2 regions of the Saccharospirillum sp. HFRX-2 genome follow, and region 1 is predicted to be linked to the other one. Evidence: predicted binding sites of a transcription regulator. Region 1 holds the regulator's gene; the other holds the start of a gene.

Region 1 (7,802 bases):
CCGATGATGCTGGCCCAGAGCACACCGTTGACGGCGCCCGAACCGAGTTCCCGGCTGATCAGCCAGCCGAGGTTGTCGCGTTTGACGTGGCCGGTGGCCATGCCGCGGATCATCACCGTCAGCGTCTGGCTGCCGGCAATGCCGCCCATGCTGGCAACGACCGGGCTGAGCACGGCTAGGGCAACAATCTGCGCAATGGTGGCTTCGAACTGGCTCATCACTGCCGCGGCGATAAAGGCGGTCAGCATATTAATGCCCAACCAGACGGCGCGACTGCGAGTGGTACGAATCACCGGCGCGAAAATATCGTCCTCTTCGTCCAGGCCGGCCATGCTCATGACGGTATGGTCGGCGCTGTCGCGAATCACATCGACGACGTCATCGACGGTGATGCGGCCGAGCAGCGTGCCGGTGTCGTTGACCACCGGCGCTGATACCAGGTCGAGGCGTTCGAAGCGACGCGCTACCTGGTCTTCGTGCAAGCTGGCGGGTATGCCTTCGATGTCGTCTTTCATGATCTCACGCACCTTGGTTTGCGGTCCGTGAGTCAGCAGTTTGGTGATCGGCAAGAGCCCGACATAGCGAAACTGGCGGTTGACCACCCAGAGTGAATCCAGGTGATCGGGTAGCTCCAGCCGGCGCAGATAACGCAATACCGTTTCCACGGTAACGTCAGCGCGCACCGTGATCAGGTCGGTATTCATCAGGCCGCCGGCGGTGTCTTCCGGATAGGCCAGCAAGCCTTCCACGGTCGCCCGAGCGGACGGTGGCATCAGTGACAAAACTTGATGCGTAACCGGTTCGGGAATCTGTTGCAGCAGGTCGGCGAGGTCGTCGTGGTCGAGATCCTGGGTGGTTTCCAGAATCTCGTGGGCGTTCATCTGCGCCAGAAAAGCTTGTTGCAGGTCTTCATTCAGATGCGGCAGCACCGCGCCCTGGCGTTCATCGCTGAGAAAATCCCACAGCAATTCACGGATGCGGCCGGGGGACGACTCGAGAATATGGGCCAGATCGGCCGAGGCGAGGTCTTCGTCGCAATAGCGCTGTACCCGATCCAGATCACCCGCTTCCAACGCCTGCAACAGACCGGCGCGGTCGTGGTCGTGCTGTTCCAGGTGCGGCGTGGTTGGCATGGGACGTCCCGGTTGCCGAGGTGAGCGATCGAGGAGGAGTGTAGCCTTTAGTTCAAACCGTAATAAAGAGGTCGATCGGTAATCCTGAAATGAAAAACAGGCACAAGCCCGTTATTCGTCTTCGCCAAAACGATCCTGCACCAGCGCCAGAATGGCGGTCCAGGCTTCGGCCGCATCCGGGCCGTCGATTTCCACGTCCAGGTCGGTGCCTTGGCTGGCGGCGAGCATCATTACTGACATGATGCTTTTGGCATCGGCTTCGCGGTCATCCTTGCTCAGCGTAATACGGCTTTCATAGTTACCGGCTACGCCGACCAGTTTGGCAGCAGCGCGGGCGTGCAACCCCAGTTTGTTGATGATGGTGAGTTGTTCTTGAATCACGCCTGATCATTTCCCATGTCGCGGTGGCGCAGCTGAACGTTGGCGTTGCCAGTGGCAAAGGTTTTATGCAGCTGCTCGGCGAGAAAAACGCTGCGGTGCTGACCACCGGTGCAGCCGATTGCCACAGTGAGGTAGGAGCGCTGGTTGGCTTCGTATTGATGCAACCAGCGGTCGAGAAAGCGACGGATGTCTTCAAACATTTCGGTCACCGCCGGAGAGGCGCGCAGAAAGTTCTGAATCGGTTCGTCTTTACCGGTGAACATGCGCAGCGATTTGTCCCAATAGGGATTGGGCAGGCAGCGCACATCGAACACCAGGTCGGCATCACGCGGCACACCGTGTTTGAAGCCGAACGACAAAAACTGCAAGGCGATGCCGCCGGGCTTGTCGATCAGCCGCTGCCGTACCTGGTCGCGCAACTCCTGCAACGACAAACCGCTGGTATCGATTTTCAGACTGGCCAGATTAGCCACCGGCGCCAACAGTTCGCCTTCCACTGCTATGGCTTCGGCCAGGGATCGATCGGCATTGGTCAGCGGGTGTTTGCGCCGCGTGGCAGAGAAGCGTTGCAGCAGTATGGTTTCTTCGGCATCGAGATAAAGAATGTCCGGCTGCAGTGTTTGCGGCAGGGATTTCAGGATGGCAGGCAAGCCATTGATGGCATCGGAGGCGACCCGTGCATCGATACAGACCGCTACGTCCGGCTGGGCGGTACTGGCGGTCATCCAGTGGACCAGTTCCGGTAACAAGGCCGGTGGCAGGTTATCGATGCAATTAAAGCCTGCGTCTTCAAGCGCGTTCAGGACGGTACTCTTGCCCGACCCTGAGCGTCCGCTGATGATGACCAGCCGGAAATCGGGATGCGCCATGGCGATCAGAGGCCCTGAATAAATTGCTGATAAAGGGTCTGGCTGTCGGAGGCCTGGCGCAGTGATTTCACCAAGGCGCTGTCGTTGAATCGTTCCACCACAGCGGCCAGTAAATTGAGATGATCGTCGGTGGCCGCTTCAGGCACCACCAGCACGAACAAGAGGTCGACCGGTTTGCGGTCGGGGGATTCAAAATCGACGGCTTCGTCGAGTTTGGCGAGCGCAGCGATGGGGCGTTCAATCTGCGCCAGACGACAATGCGGTACAGCAATGCCTTGGCCTAAACCGGTGGAACCCAGGCGCTCACGGGCAATCAGCTGATCGAAAAGATCGACTTCACCAACACCATCAAGTGAAGCCGCCAAGCGTTCGGCCAGACTCTGCAGAACGCGTTTCTTGCTGACACCGAACGCGCCGGTATAGACGCGTTCGGATGAGAGGACCTGGTCCAGTTGAATCATGGTTAACGAGAGTTCCCGTGCATGCGGTCGACCGTTTTTTCCTTGTGCTTGAGCAACTGGCGGTCGAGTTTGTCAGTGATCATGTCAATGGCGGCGTATAAATCATCGTGTGCAGCATCGGCGTGCAACTGAGCCCCCTTGATGTTCAGCGAAGCTTCCGCTTTTTGCCGATTTTTTTCAATACTGAGCGTCACCTGGACGTTGCCGATCTGATCGTAGTGTCGCTCCAGTTTTTCCAGCTTGGAGGCAACATAGTCGTGCAGAGCTTCAGTAACTTCGACGTGTTGACCGCTGATGTTGACTTGCATAGTCCGCTCCTCATGCAGTGACAATGATTCAGGCCATGATGTCGGCCGGCTTCCTTGAGTGCTATCCCTGGTTTCAGTCTAGCTCCTGATTCAATCTTTGCGGTGAGAGGCTGCTACTTCAAGCCTGCAGTCGTTCGAAAATCTGATCTAAATCAAACTCTTACGTTCATTTGACGGAGGAATATGCATGGCCTCCCGGTACTTGGCGATGGTGCGTCGGGCGACCTTGATGCCCTGGTCGCCAAGCAAGGTGGCAATTTTGGAATCACTCAGCGGTTTGCGCGGGTTTTCCGCCGCGACCAGCTTGCGAATGATGGCGCGAATAGCGGTGCTCGAACATTCGCCACCGCCTTCGGTGCTGACATGACTGGAGAAGAAATACTTCAGCTCAAAAATACCGCGCGGGGTGTGCATGTATTTTTGCGTGGTGACGCGCGAGATAGTCGATTCGTGCATCTCGACCGCCTGCGCCACATCATGCAGCACCAACGGCTTCATCGCTTCTTCACCGTGTTCGAGAAAACCGCGCTGATGTTCAACGATATTAGTCGCCACTTTCAGCAGCGTTTCGTTACGGCTTTGCAGACTTTTAATGAACCAGCGCGCTTCCTGAAGATGATCTTTAAGGTAGGTGTTGTCGCTGGAATTATCGGCGCGTTTGACCATCGAAGCGTAGGATGCATTGACGCGCAGTTTGGGCGCGATGTCCGGATTTAACTCAACCAGCCAACGATTGTTTTTGATGTCTTTGCGCACCATGACATCGGGCACCACATATTCGTCTTTGCCGCTTTCGATCTGGTTGCCCGGTCGCGGGTTCAGGCTTTGAATCAGCAGAATAACGTCGCGCAGGTCGTTTTCTTTTAGCCGCGTTTTACGCATCAGTTGGGCGTAGTCGCGTGCGCCAAGCAGGTCCAGATGATCTTTGACGATCTTAAGCGCTTCCTGGCGGCTGGGGGTTTCTTCGGGCAGTTGGTTTAATTGAATGCTGAGACAGTCGGACAGATCGCGGGCGCAAACGCCGGCGGGGTCGAAATGCTGAACGCGGCGCAGTACCGCTTCCACTTCGTCCATTTCCAAGGGGTCGTCTTCACTGGACAATTCTTTGTCCAGGCCTTCAAAAATTTCATCGAGGCTGGACTGCAAATAACCTTCGGCATCGACGCTTTCAATGATGGCTTCGGCGATCAGTCGATCGCGATCGGTCATGGTGGTCAGGTTGAGCTGCCAGTTCAGATGATCCCAAAGCGAGTCGGTGGTGCCGTAAACGTTCTCGAAATTGAAGTCGTCATCACCAGACGGTAAGCCATGACTGGTCGGTGTGTGGGTGTAGATGTCGTCCCAGGATGAATCAACCGCCAGATCATCCGGAATGTGTTCCTGAATTTCCATTTCCTGGCGATTGTCGGAATTGTCGATCAGAGTTTCGGCTTTGGCCCTGTCGCCATTCAGTGAATCGCCATTATGGGATTCGCTGGTGTTGGCATGGTCATGTTCGCCATCGCTGCTGTTGCCGCTGTCGTCTTCGCGAACCTCCAGCATGGGGTTGGTTTCCAACGCCTCCTGAATTTCCTGTTGTAAGTCCAGGGTCGACAGTTGCAGGAGACGAATGGCTTGCTGCAGTTGCGGCGTCATCGTCAACTGCTGACTCATTTTAAGTTGTAAGGAGGTCTTCATAGAGGTGTTAATACGCCTTTGGGCCTGTTAATTACAACGAGTCCTGACGGGAACCTTGCCGTCATAGCCGGAACTGGTCGCCTAAATATACCTCACGCACGGTGGCGTTGTTGAGTACATCCTCAGCTGTTCCTTCAGCGATGATATGTCCGTTGCCAACGATATAGGCTTTTTCGCAGATATCGAGCGTTTCACGGACGTTGTGATCGGTGATCAAAACGGCAATGCCGCGATCGCGCAAATGATGAATGATGCCTTTGATGTCGCCTACGGAAATCGGATCGACACCGGCAAAGGGTTCGTCCAGCAACACCACCGCCGGTTCCATGGCCAGGGCGCGGGCGATCTCTACGCGGCGGCGCTCACCACCGGACAGCGCCATACCCAGGCTGTCGCGGATGTGGTTGATGTTGAACTCATCGAGCAACGATTCCAACCGATCGTGGCGCTCACTGCGCGACAACTCTTTACGCGTCTGCAGCACGCCGAGAATGTTGTCGGCGACACTCAGCTTGCGAAAGATCGACGCTTCCTGAGGCAAATAACCGATACCGTGGCGTGCCCGGGCGTGCATGGGCAGTTTGGTGACAGCGGTATCGCCGACGTAGACCTCGCCATTGTCGGCAGGAATCAGCCCAACAATCATATAGAAGCAGGTGGTTTTCCCCGCGCCATTGGGGCCGAGCAGACCGACGATCTGACCAGGCTCCACGCTGAGGCTGACATCGCGTACCACCGGGCGTCTGCGGTAACTTTTGGCCAGGTGTTTAGCGTGCAATAAACTCATTCAGTCCACCGCTCCTGGCTGGATGATCCAGGTTGCCTGAGGTGCTTCAGGATTTTCTGTCTGGCTGCGTACCGAGCGCACACTGAGTGTTTCTTCAACCAGATTGTATTGGATGTAGTCAGCGTTGATTTCGCTGTCATTCTGCTCCAGGCGCCCGCCGCCTTCGGTGATAATGATGTCTTGTTGTGGCCGGTATTCGATGCGCTGACCTTGCACATGGATCAGCGGTTCGCCGACATTCGGCTGTTCCTGATAGCGCGCCGGTTCGCCACGCGCTTCGAGAAATTCAATCACGCCGGTGGCCGGGTCGCGGGTGACATCAAGGGTATCGGCCCAGACTTCCAGGCTGCCCTGCTTGAGGTGAACGTTGCCCTGAAAATGCGCTTCGCCACTGCCGCTGCGAAAAGCGCCCTGGTCGGCCTGAATGGTCATCGGCTGATCGCGATCTCCGGGCAGTGCCAAAGCGGCACTGCTGCACAGGCACAGTGCGGCGGCGGTCAAGGTCATGCGCCAGCGCCGCTTGGAATCAGTCGACCTCATAATGAATGGCTACCTCGGATTGCAAAGTAAGGACGGGGTCATCCGTCGTTAGATCGGCGTTGAATCCCACGCCTGTGGCCACCTGCGGACCCTGGGTGAGTCTAACAGGCTCAGGTGTGCTGACGAAGTCGCCATTTTCGGTCACCTGCAGCCAGTCGGTTGCCAGTTCCCAGCGAGCCAGGTCGCTCAGCTCATGCACTCTGACGGCATTTTCGAAGATAACGTCGCCATTACTGAACAGCGTGGCGGCCTGTGAGCGGATGGTCCAGTCGGGACCGTTGTCGCGAATCAGCCGCACGGTGGGGACCGTCACCTGACTGTTGCCGCTGTCCTGGTAATAGGCAAAGGAACTGGCCACGGTGTAAAGGCTCGGTTGGCCACTGGTGTCATAGCGGGTCTGCTGGAAGGTACGGATAAACAGATCCGGTGGGTCTTCCGGCAGTTGTAATTCAGTATTGAAGCTCGGCGGTGCTTCGGCCGGGTGCCACCAGATAATAGCGGCCAGCACCAGGAGCGCGGTTGCGATGGGCAGAACCGTACGCAATCGAGGCATCAGGCCACACCTGCACGCAGAATGTCGTGCATATGAACGATGCCGACCGGTCGATCTGCATCAACGACAACCAGAGCGGTAATCTTGCGCGATTCCATTTCAAACAGCGCTTCGGCTGCCAGGTGTTCGGAAGAAATGGTCTTGGCGCCAGCGTGCATCACGTCGGCGATCGGCGTTTGATGCAAGTCGATGCCGGCATCCAGGGTGCGGCGCAAATCGCCATCGGTATAGACGCCGAGCAGTTGGCCGTTGTCGTCCACAATGGTGGTCAGACCGAGGCCTTTGCGGGTCATTTCCAGCAGCGCATCGCGCAGTGGCGTGGTGGGTGTGACGGCCGGAAAGGCGTCGCCGCGGTGCATGATGTCGCCGACTTTCAACAACAGCTTGCGTCCCAGGCTGCCACCAGGATGAGAGAAGGCGAAGTCGTCGGCGGTAAAGCCGCGCGCTTCAAGCAGCGCAATGGCCAGGGCATCACCCATAACCATTGTTGCTGTGGTCGACGACGTCGGTGCCAGATTGAGCGGACAGGCTTCCTGCTCGACGCCACAATAAATGTGGGCATCGGCAGAGCGACCCAAGGTGCTGTTGGGGTTGCCGGTCATGCCGATCAGCCGGGCGCCGAGTCGTTTGATCAGTGGAATCAGCGTGACGACTTCGTTCGACTCGCCAGAGTTGGACAGGGCAATGACCACATCGTCACCAGTGATCATGCCCATGTCGCCATGGCTGGCTTCACCGGGATGAACAAAGAAGGCCGGTGTGCCGGTGCTGGCCAGGGTCGCGGCTAACTTGTTGCCGACGTGGCCTGACTTGCCCATGCCGGTGACCACGACCCGACCTTTACAAGCCAGTGCCAGATCACAGGCGCGTTCGAAACCGGCATCAAGATGAGCGCCCAGCGACTGCAGAGATTCGATCTCCAAGCGCAGCGTGCGTTGAGCCGATTCCAGGTAATTGATCGTTGCGTGCATAGACCGTTTCTTGTCCAAGGGTTCTGAACTGGCGGGCTAGATTACCACAAAGCTGATCTGTCTAAACTGTGCACGGCATCATCTTTGCTGACCTTTGGCATCTCGCACCCAAAGCGCTTCGC
Region 2 (7,802 bases), on a different contig from region 1:
CAAGAACGTGAAGTGGAACGCATCGGCGGCCGTCGCACCATCGCCCTGGATGTACGGGTGCTGGCCACCACCAACCGCGATCTGCTCGAAGAAGTGCGCGCCGGTCGTTTCCGTGAAGACCTCTATTACCGTCTGAATGTTTTCCCGTTGCAGTGGCAACCGCTGCGTGCCCGTCGTGGTGATTTGCTGCCGCTGGCACAGCATCTGTTATCGCTGCACGCGCGCAAGATGCATAAGGGCAATATCGCTTTGGATGATTCCGCCCGCGATCGGATTTTGAGTTATGACTGGCCGGGTAACATCCGCGAGCTCGATAACGCTCTGCAACGCGCTTTGATTCTGCAAAGCGGTCAGTGGGTCACGGCGCAGGATCTGGGTTTGGATGGTGAACATCTGATCGACTTCGAAGCGCGCCGTCCGGTGACGACCAGCCATCGATTCGAGCGCGCCGAAGCCGCGCCGGACATGGATTTGGATGACGACAACCTGGACAACAACGACGGCATCCACCGCGACCTGAAACACCACGAATTTGAATTGATCCTCAATGCATTGCGCGTGACCGGCGGACGTAAAAACAAGGCGGCCGACAAGCTGGGCATCTCAGCGCGGACGCTGCGTTACAAGCTGGCGCGCATGCGTGAACTGGGCATGGATGTGGACGGCGCCATCGCCGGCATTCGTTAAACCGCTTAGCCGGCGGCAGGGTTTGACCGGAAAAACCAAGCCGCCGGCAAAAGTTGGCCCGCCCTTTGCTCAATGACTGTATAGCGGGCGTTTTGGTGACCAAAGTGACTGTTTTTTGTCGCCAGCCCAGATGCAGACAGCCTGATGCACACAGCAGCAGCTAATTTTTGACACTTTGCTTTGCCATTAGCCGAGTGTCAGCGGGAAGAGGGAAAGGCAGATGACTGATCGAGCCGACATTCAAAACGTCCTTGGGCAAATGCGCTCAATCCGTGAGCAGATGCAAGTGCCGCGACCGCCTGGGCCGCAACCGCTGCAAGGGCCGTCGTTCGAGCAGCAGATGCAACAGGTGCGCAATCAGTCCGGACCGGTGCGTCCGGAAGCCGAACTTAATTTACCGCAACCGCAAACGCCTGGTGGCATCAACGAACTCGACGGCATGCCGCCGATGGGCCATGTGCCGTCCTTCGGTGAGATGTTCAAATCCGCCGTTGATACCGTTAACGATACGCAGATGGCGGCCAGCGAAATTGCCACCCGTTACGAGCAGGGCGACCCGGAAGTCGACCTGCCCGAAGTAATGATTGCCCTGCAAAAATCCAGCGTCTCCTTTCAGGCCATGACCCAGGTTCGCAACAAGATGGTCGAGGCTTATAAGGACATTATGAACATGCCGATCTGATGCCTTTGGGTGTCAGTACGCCGGCTGGACCGGTGCTGAAGAGTGAAGCGAGACCATGACCGAAAACGTCCCTGCTGCAGCCGGTAATACTTCCGACGACAGCGACAACAACGCCCAAAGCGGATTGCCGGCAACGCGTGCGGAGGCTGGCTCCGGCACGGCTATTGCCACGACCGGCGCAGGCGCCGACGACAGTCCTGATCTGGTCGATAAAGAACCTTCGGCGCTGAAAAAAATGCATCCCTTGGTGGCCGGTTTTAACCGCCTGACCATGATGCGCCAGTTCGGTCTGTTGGTGGGTCTGGCGGCCAGTATTGCGCTCGGTCTTGGCGTGGTGCTCTGGTCGCAGCGCGAGACCTACCATCCATTGATGAATTCCACCAACACCTATGCGGCAGCCGACGTCATTCAGGTGCTGCAGGGCGAGAAAGTGAATTTCGATATCGACCCGGCCAGCGGTGTGATCCTGGTGCGTCAGGATGATCTGCACCGGGCGCGCCTGGCCATTGCCGGCGCCGGTCTTTCCAACGATCAAACTGTGGGCTATGAATTGCTCGACGACGACCAGCCGTTGGGCACTTCTCAGTTTATGGAAAACGCTCGCTATATGCGTGCGCTCGAAGGCGAGCTGGCGCGTACCATAGCTTCGATGAATCAGGTGCGGGCGGCGCGCGTGCATCTGGCCATTCCCGAACGCTCGGTCTTTATTCGCGACCGGCGTCAGCCGACCGCCTCGGTGTTTACCGAATTGCACGCCGGCGCCGATATGGATGTCGATTCGATTCGTGCCATCCGCAACCTGGTTGCCACCTCCATTCCCGAACTGAAACCGGAAAACGTCTCGGTGGTTGATCAGCGCGGCCAACTGCTGTCGGCGCAGACTGAGAACCCCGAAGATGAACTGACCGATCGACAGTTCCAGTACACCCAGCGGGTGGAAGACAACCTGCTGAACCAGATTAACTCCATTCTCGGTCCGGTGGTCGGGCGCGATAATTTCCGCGCCGAAGTGAACGCCGATATCGACTTCACTCAGGTCGAGCAGGCTGAAGAGCTGTACAACCCGGATCTGATTGCGCTGCGGTCGGAACAGACCATCGAAGAAGAGCGTATCGGTGAGCCCGAAGGTGGTATTCCCGGCGCCTTGACCAACCAGCCTCCGGGCGCGGCGGAAGCGCCGGAAGAGGTTGATCCGGAAGCGCAGAACAATACGCCGCCGCCGTCGACCACTCGTAATGAGGCAACCCGAAACTACGAAGTCGACCGCACCCTGAGCTACACTCAATTCCAGCAAGGCCGGATGCGTCGACTGACGGTGGCTGTGGTGGTTGACGATCTGGTCAGCACCAACCCGGAAACCGGTGAGCTGGTGCGCGAGAACTGGACCGAGGCCGATCTGCAGCAACTGCGCTTGCTGGTTCAGGACGCGGTCGGTTTCGACCCGAGCCGTGGCGACAGCGTCAATATCGTCAACTCTGGTTTCCGCGGCGTGGCCGACGCCGTTGATGATTCGCCCTGGTACACCCAGCCCTGGTTCTGGGAGATCGCCAAGCAGATATTGGCTGGCCTCTTTGTTCTGATCCTGGTGTTCGGCATACTGCGGCCAGCACTGCGCTCCTTGCTGAGTCGTGGTGAGGATGAAGACGAAGAGGACGATCTGGCGTCGCTGGATGTCGATGAGGATTCCATCACCGACGACAAGGTGACGCTGAGCACGGCCGATGAATACGCGCTGCCGGGACCGTCGGAGCAGTTTGAGCGGCAGCTGGACGCCTTGCGCGGCCTGATCGCAGAAGACCCGGGCCGGGTGGCACTGGTACTGAAACGTTGGATCATGAGCAATGACTGAGCAGAATCCGAATTTGCCGGTGCCCCAAGGCACCGAAGACGCCACCAAGGCGCTGGACGGCATCAGTTGGCTGAACCGGGCGGCTATCTTGCTGATGAGCGTGGGTGAAGCCGACGCCGCCGAGGTGCTCAAGCACCTGGGGCCGAAAGAGGTTCAGCGCGTCGGTACCGCCATGTCCGGCTTATCGGAAGTGCGCCAGGAACAGTTGGAAGGAGCGGTGCGTCTGTTCCTGGAAGAAGTCGGCGGTCAGACCAGTCTCGGTATTGGCGCCAACGACTATATTCGTAACATGCTGACCCAGGCGCTGGGTGCCGATAAGGCCACCGGCCTGATTGACCGCATTCTGCTCGGTGGTAACACCACCGGTCTGGATACGCTGAAGTGGATGGAGCCGCGTGCCGTGGCCGACATCATCCGCAACGAACACCCCCAGATTCAGGCCATCGTGATCGCCTATCTGGAGCCGGATCAGTCGGCAGAAATTCTCGCCCAGTTCAGCGAAAAAGTGCGTCTGGATATCGTTATGCGGGTGGCGGCTCTGGAAACTGTCCAGCCAATCGCTTTGCAGGAGTTGAACTCCATTTTGGAAAAACAATTCTCTTCCAGCGCCGGTGCTCAGGCTCAGTCGTTGGGCGGCGTGAAGACAGCGGCCGAGATTATGAACTTCCTCGAGTCCAGCGTCGAAGCCGAAATCATGGACGGCATCAAAACCGTCGACGAAGATCTGGCGGCGGAAATTGCCGACCTTATGTTCGTGTTCGAAAACCTGTCCGACATCGACGACCGCGGCATTCAGATGCTGCTGCGCGAAGTGCCGACCGATTTGCTCAAAGTCGCCTTGCGCGGTTCCGATCAGAAGCTGCAGGAAAAAATGCTCGGCAATATGTCCAAGCGTGCCGCCGAAATCCTGCGCGACGACATGGACGCCATGGGCCCGGTCAAGCTCAGCGATGTCGAAGTGGCGCAGAAAGAAATCCTCAACATCGCCCGACGCATGTCCGATTCGGGCGAAATCGCCCTCGGTGGAACCGGTGGCGAGGCCATGGTGTGAGGCCGCCATCGGCCGCCGCCAGGGGAGTAGTAGGTTATGGCGCCATCCATGCGTAAACCGCCGTTGCACCATCCAGAAGAGAACAATCGGGATCTGGATATTGAAACCTATCGACTGCCGCGCTGGGATGCACAGGGCAATCTGATCGACGACCGGCCCAAACCGATCGCCACGGTGACCGAAGACGTTGAAAGCGTCGACATTCAACCTCCGACCGCTGAAGAAATCCGCCAGATTCATGACGACGCCTTTAACGAAGGTTTTGAATCCGGCTATCAGCAGGGCATGAAACAGGGCCAGCAGGAAGGTCATAAAGCCGGTCACCAGCAGGGTTATGAAGCTGGCGAGCAGGCCGGCCGTGGCGTCGGTGAACAAGCTGGCTATGAGGCAGCGCGCAAGACAGAGCAGCAGCGAATTGATGAGGAACTGGCGCCGCTGAAAGCCGTGCTGGAGCAACTGCAAGGCCTGCTGCCGAAACAGGAAGCAGCGTTGCGCGAAGGCTTGATGGCGCTGGCAGTGCGGCTGGCGCGTAACCTCTTTGATGCCGAACTGGCGTTAAAACCCGACCACATTCAAGCGCTGGTGCACAGCGCCATTCAGGCATTACCCAATGCCGATGAACGGCTGACCATTGAATTGCATCCGGATGATCTGGCCCTGGTCGAGCCCATCGCCGACAGCCACTGGACCTTGCAGGCCGATGCGCAATTGAACCGGGGTGGTTGCCGGGTTCGCACCCGGTTCAGCTATATCGATTACAGCCTGGAGCATCGCTTTCGCCAACAGGTCAGCAATCTGCTGGCGCAGTCGGGGTTATCCGAGCGTCTGGACGAGCTGAGCCAGCCCTGGACCTTACCCGAGGCCAATGCTGAGGCGGCAGACACGCCTTTGAGCACCGACGACCAGCCGCAGGAAATTCTCAGTGAGTCGATGGGTCCAGAACAACCCGCCGCTGCTGAATCAAATGCAGCAGCCGAATCCGCTACGACGGATACCGCCGACCAGGCACCGGCGGATAATGCAGCGACCGCAGAAGCACCGGCTGGAGAAAGTCTGACCGAACCCGATCAGACTGCCCCGCCAGCCGCGGATGCAACCGACAGCGATCAAAGCAACTCGGCAGCCTCGGCCGACGACTCATCTGCGGCAGTTGATCCGTCTGTTGCCGATCCGAACGTCCCACCCGCCAGCCAAGAGTCGCCAGACGATGAGCCTCGCTGATTACCTGAACGACAGCCAGCGTTGGTTGCCGGATGAAGCGCCGGTCATTGTTGAGGGCCGCTTGACCCGCATGGTCGGTCTGACGCTCGAAGCCATCGGCCTGAACGCCACCGTCGGTGAGCGTTGCCAGGTGATCGATCGTGGTAATTGCATCGAAGCCGAGGTGGTTGGGTTCCAGGACGACAAAGCCTTTTTAATGCCGGTGCAGCCGATCAGTGGTTTGCGTGCCGGCGCGCGCGTGGTGCCGGTGGAAACCGCCAGTGAACTGGTCATTGGTGAGGAGTTGCTCGGTCGTGTGGTGAACGGCTTTGGCGAACCGATTGATGGCAAAGGGCCAATCGGCTGTCGTGTGCGTCAAAACCTGAACGGCGAAACCATCAACCCGCTGCACCGTCAGCCGATTCGTGAGCCACTCGATGTCGGCATCCGTGCTATTAACTCGGTACTGACGGTTGGCCGTGGTCAGCGTCTGGGTTTGTTCGCCGGCTCCGGTGTGGGTAAATCCATGCTGCTGGGCATGATGACCCGCTTTACCACGGCTGACATCACCATCGTCGGGCTGATCGGCGAACGCGGCCGGGAAGTCAAAGAGTTTATTGAAGACATCCTCGGCGACGAAGGGCTGGCGCGTTCAGTCGTGGTTGCCTCGCCGGCCGATGATGCGCCCTTGTTGCGTTTGCGCGCGGCGCAATACACCACCGCCATCGCCGAATATTTCCGCGCTCAGGGTAAGAACGTGTTGATGTTGATGGATTCGCTGACGCGTTATGCCCAGGCGCAACGCGAAATCGCCTTGGCCATTGGCGAACCGCCAGCCACCAAAGGTTATCCGCCCTCGGTATTCGCACGGGTGCCGCAATTGGTGGAACGCGCCGGTAATGCCGAAGCCGGGGGTGGCTCCATCACCGCCTTCTACACCGTTCTGACCGAAGGCGATGACCAACAGGATCCGGTCGCCGATTCCTCTCGAGCGATCCTCGATGGGCACTTTGTATTGAATCGTCGCCTGGCCGAGGAAGGCCATTATCCGGCCATCGATATCGAGCAAAGTATCAGCCGGGCGATGTCGCAGGTGGTACCTGAGGCGCACTTCAAACAGGCGCAAAAAATCAAACAGATCTGGGCGCGTTACCAGCAAAACCGGGATCTGATTTCCATCGGCGCTTATAGTCCTGGCACCGATCAGGCGATCGATGAAGCCATAGCGCTCTATCCCAGAGTGACCGGCTTCCTGCAGCAGGGTCTGGGCGAGCGCGTTGGTTACGACGAGAGCCTGCAGCAAATGGGTCAGATGTTGCCGCCGGCGCAGGACAACGCCAATGCCAATGCCAATAATGGCGGTGGCAGCTTGCAAAAAGGCCGGCCGCTGGCCAAACCGGGCGCGCGTAATCGACGCGCCGGCAATGCCCAAGCGAGGCGATGATTACTGATGAAGCGATCCGAACGCTTACAAGTCATCGAACGGCTGGCCAAGCAGCGTGAAGACCAGGCTGCTCAGGCGTTGCAGCAGGCGCGTGCGCAGTTGGAGCGGGAAATTAAACAGCTGGATGAACTGGCCGACTATCAGCGCGATTACCATCAGTCTTTGCAGATCAGCGGAGGCACGGGTATTTCCATCGAACAGTGGCGCCGTACTCAGGGTTTTATCGATCAGTTGGAAACGGTGATGGGCCGCCAGCGCGGCGTCATCCAGCAATGGCAGGAGCAGGAAGGCAAATTACTGGAGCATTGGCAGGGGCTTTATCAACGCCGCAAAACGCTCAATCAGTTGGTGGAAAAAGTCTCAATGGAAGAGTTGATTGAGGCCGACCGACGCGAACAAAAAGCGCTCGATGAGGTGGTCAGTCAGATGCGCCAACGCAGCGGCAGTTGGTAGTTGCGCCCTGGGTTAAACAGACATTACAGTGGCGCTGGCCGGGCACTTGGGACTAACCGCATCGCCTGGCTGGCGGCTGCGATAAAGCCGGCTACAATGAGTTCAAGGCGCACCGCCTGACTAGAGGAACCGCTATGACCGTCTCGGCAATACCCAATGACAACGGTACAGAAATTACCATTAAAATTACCGGCCGCTTCGATTTCAGTTCGCACCAGGAATTTCGCCAGATTTATGAGAATGCAGCCCCCGACATTCAGGGTTACATCATAGATATGGGAGAGGCGACTTACCTCGACAGTTCGGCATTGGGTATGTTGTTGTTATTGCGCGATCATGCCGGTGGCGATAACTCCGACATTCGCATCATTAATTGCAACGAAGACGTTCGCAAAATTCTATCCATATCCAATTTTGGGCAACTGTTTCGGATCGA

What was found. The regulator sigma-54, encoded in region 1, starts transcription at its own class of promoters, with help from an activator protein. The targets are predictions, from matches to a motif close to TGGCACNNNNNTTGCTNT.
Region 2: the regulator sigma-54 is predicted to act here: its motif matches at 742-759, upstream of fliE (flagellar hook-basal body complex protein FliE).

The regions. Positions count from the first base shown of each region.
Region 1 covers NZ_JBEBMU010000007.1:13,914-21,715, reverse strand. The annotation lists gene mgtE (magnesium transporter) at 1-1,133, opposite strand, end outside; gene ABMA60_RS14210 (HPr family phosphocarrier protein) at 1,245-1,514, opposite strand; gene rapZ (RNase adapter RapZ) at 1,511-2,383, opposite strand; gene ABMA60_RS14200 (PTS sugar transporter subunit IIA) at 2,389-2,844, opposite strand; gene hpf (ribosome hibernation-promoting factor, HPF/YfiA family) at 2,847-3,152, opposite strand; gene ABMA60_RS14190 (RNA polymerase factor sigma-54) at 3,300-4,829, opposite strand; gene lptB (LPS export ABC transporter ATP-binding protein) at 4,891-5,616, opposite strand; gene lptA (lipopolysaccharide transport periplasmic protein LptA) at 5,617-6,123, opposite strand; gene lptC (LPS export ABC transporter periplasmic protein LptC) at 6,143-6,709, opposite strand; gene ABMA60_RS14170 (KpsF/GutQ family sugar-phosphate isomerase) at 6,709-7,680, opposite strand.
Region 2 covers NZ_JBEBMU010000006.1:86,057-93,858, reverse strand. The annotation lists gene ABMA60_RS13300 (sigma-54-dependent transcriptional regulator) at 1-687, shown strand, start outside; gene fliE (flagellar hook-basal body complex protein FliE) at 908-1,369, shown strand; gene fliF (flagellar basal-body MS-ring/collar protein FliF) at 1,425-3,218, shown strand; gene fliG (flagellar motor switch protein FliG) at 3,211-4,269, shown strand; gene ABMA60_RS13280 (FliH/SctL family protein) at 4,306-5,490, shown strand; gene fliI (flagellar protein export ATPase FliI) at 5,477-6,913, shown strand; gene fliJ (flagellar export protein FliJ) at 6,920-7,366, shown strand; gene ABMA60_RS13265 (STAS domain-containing protein) at 7,501-7,802, shown strand, end outside.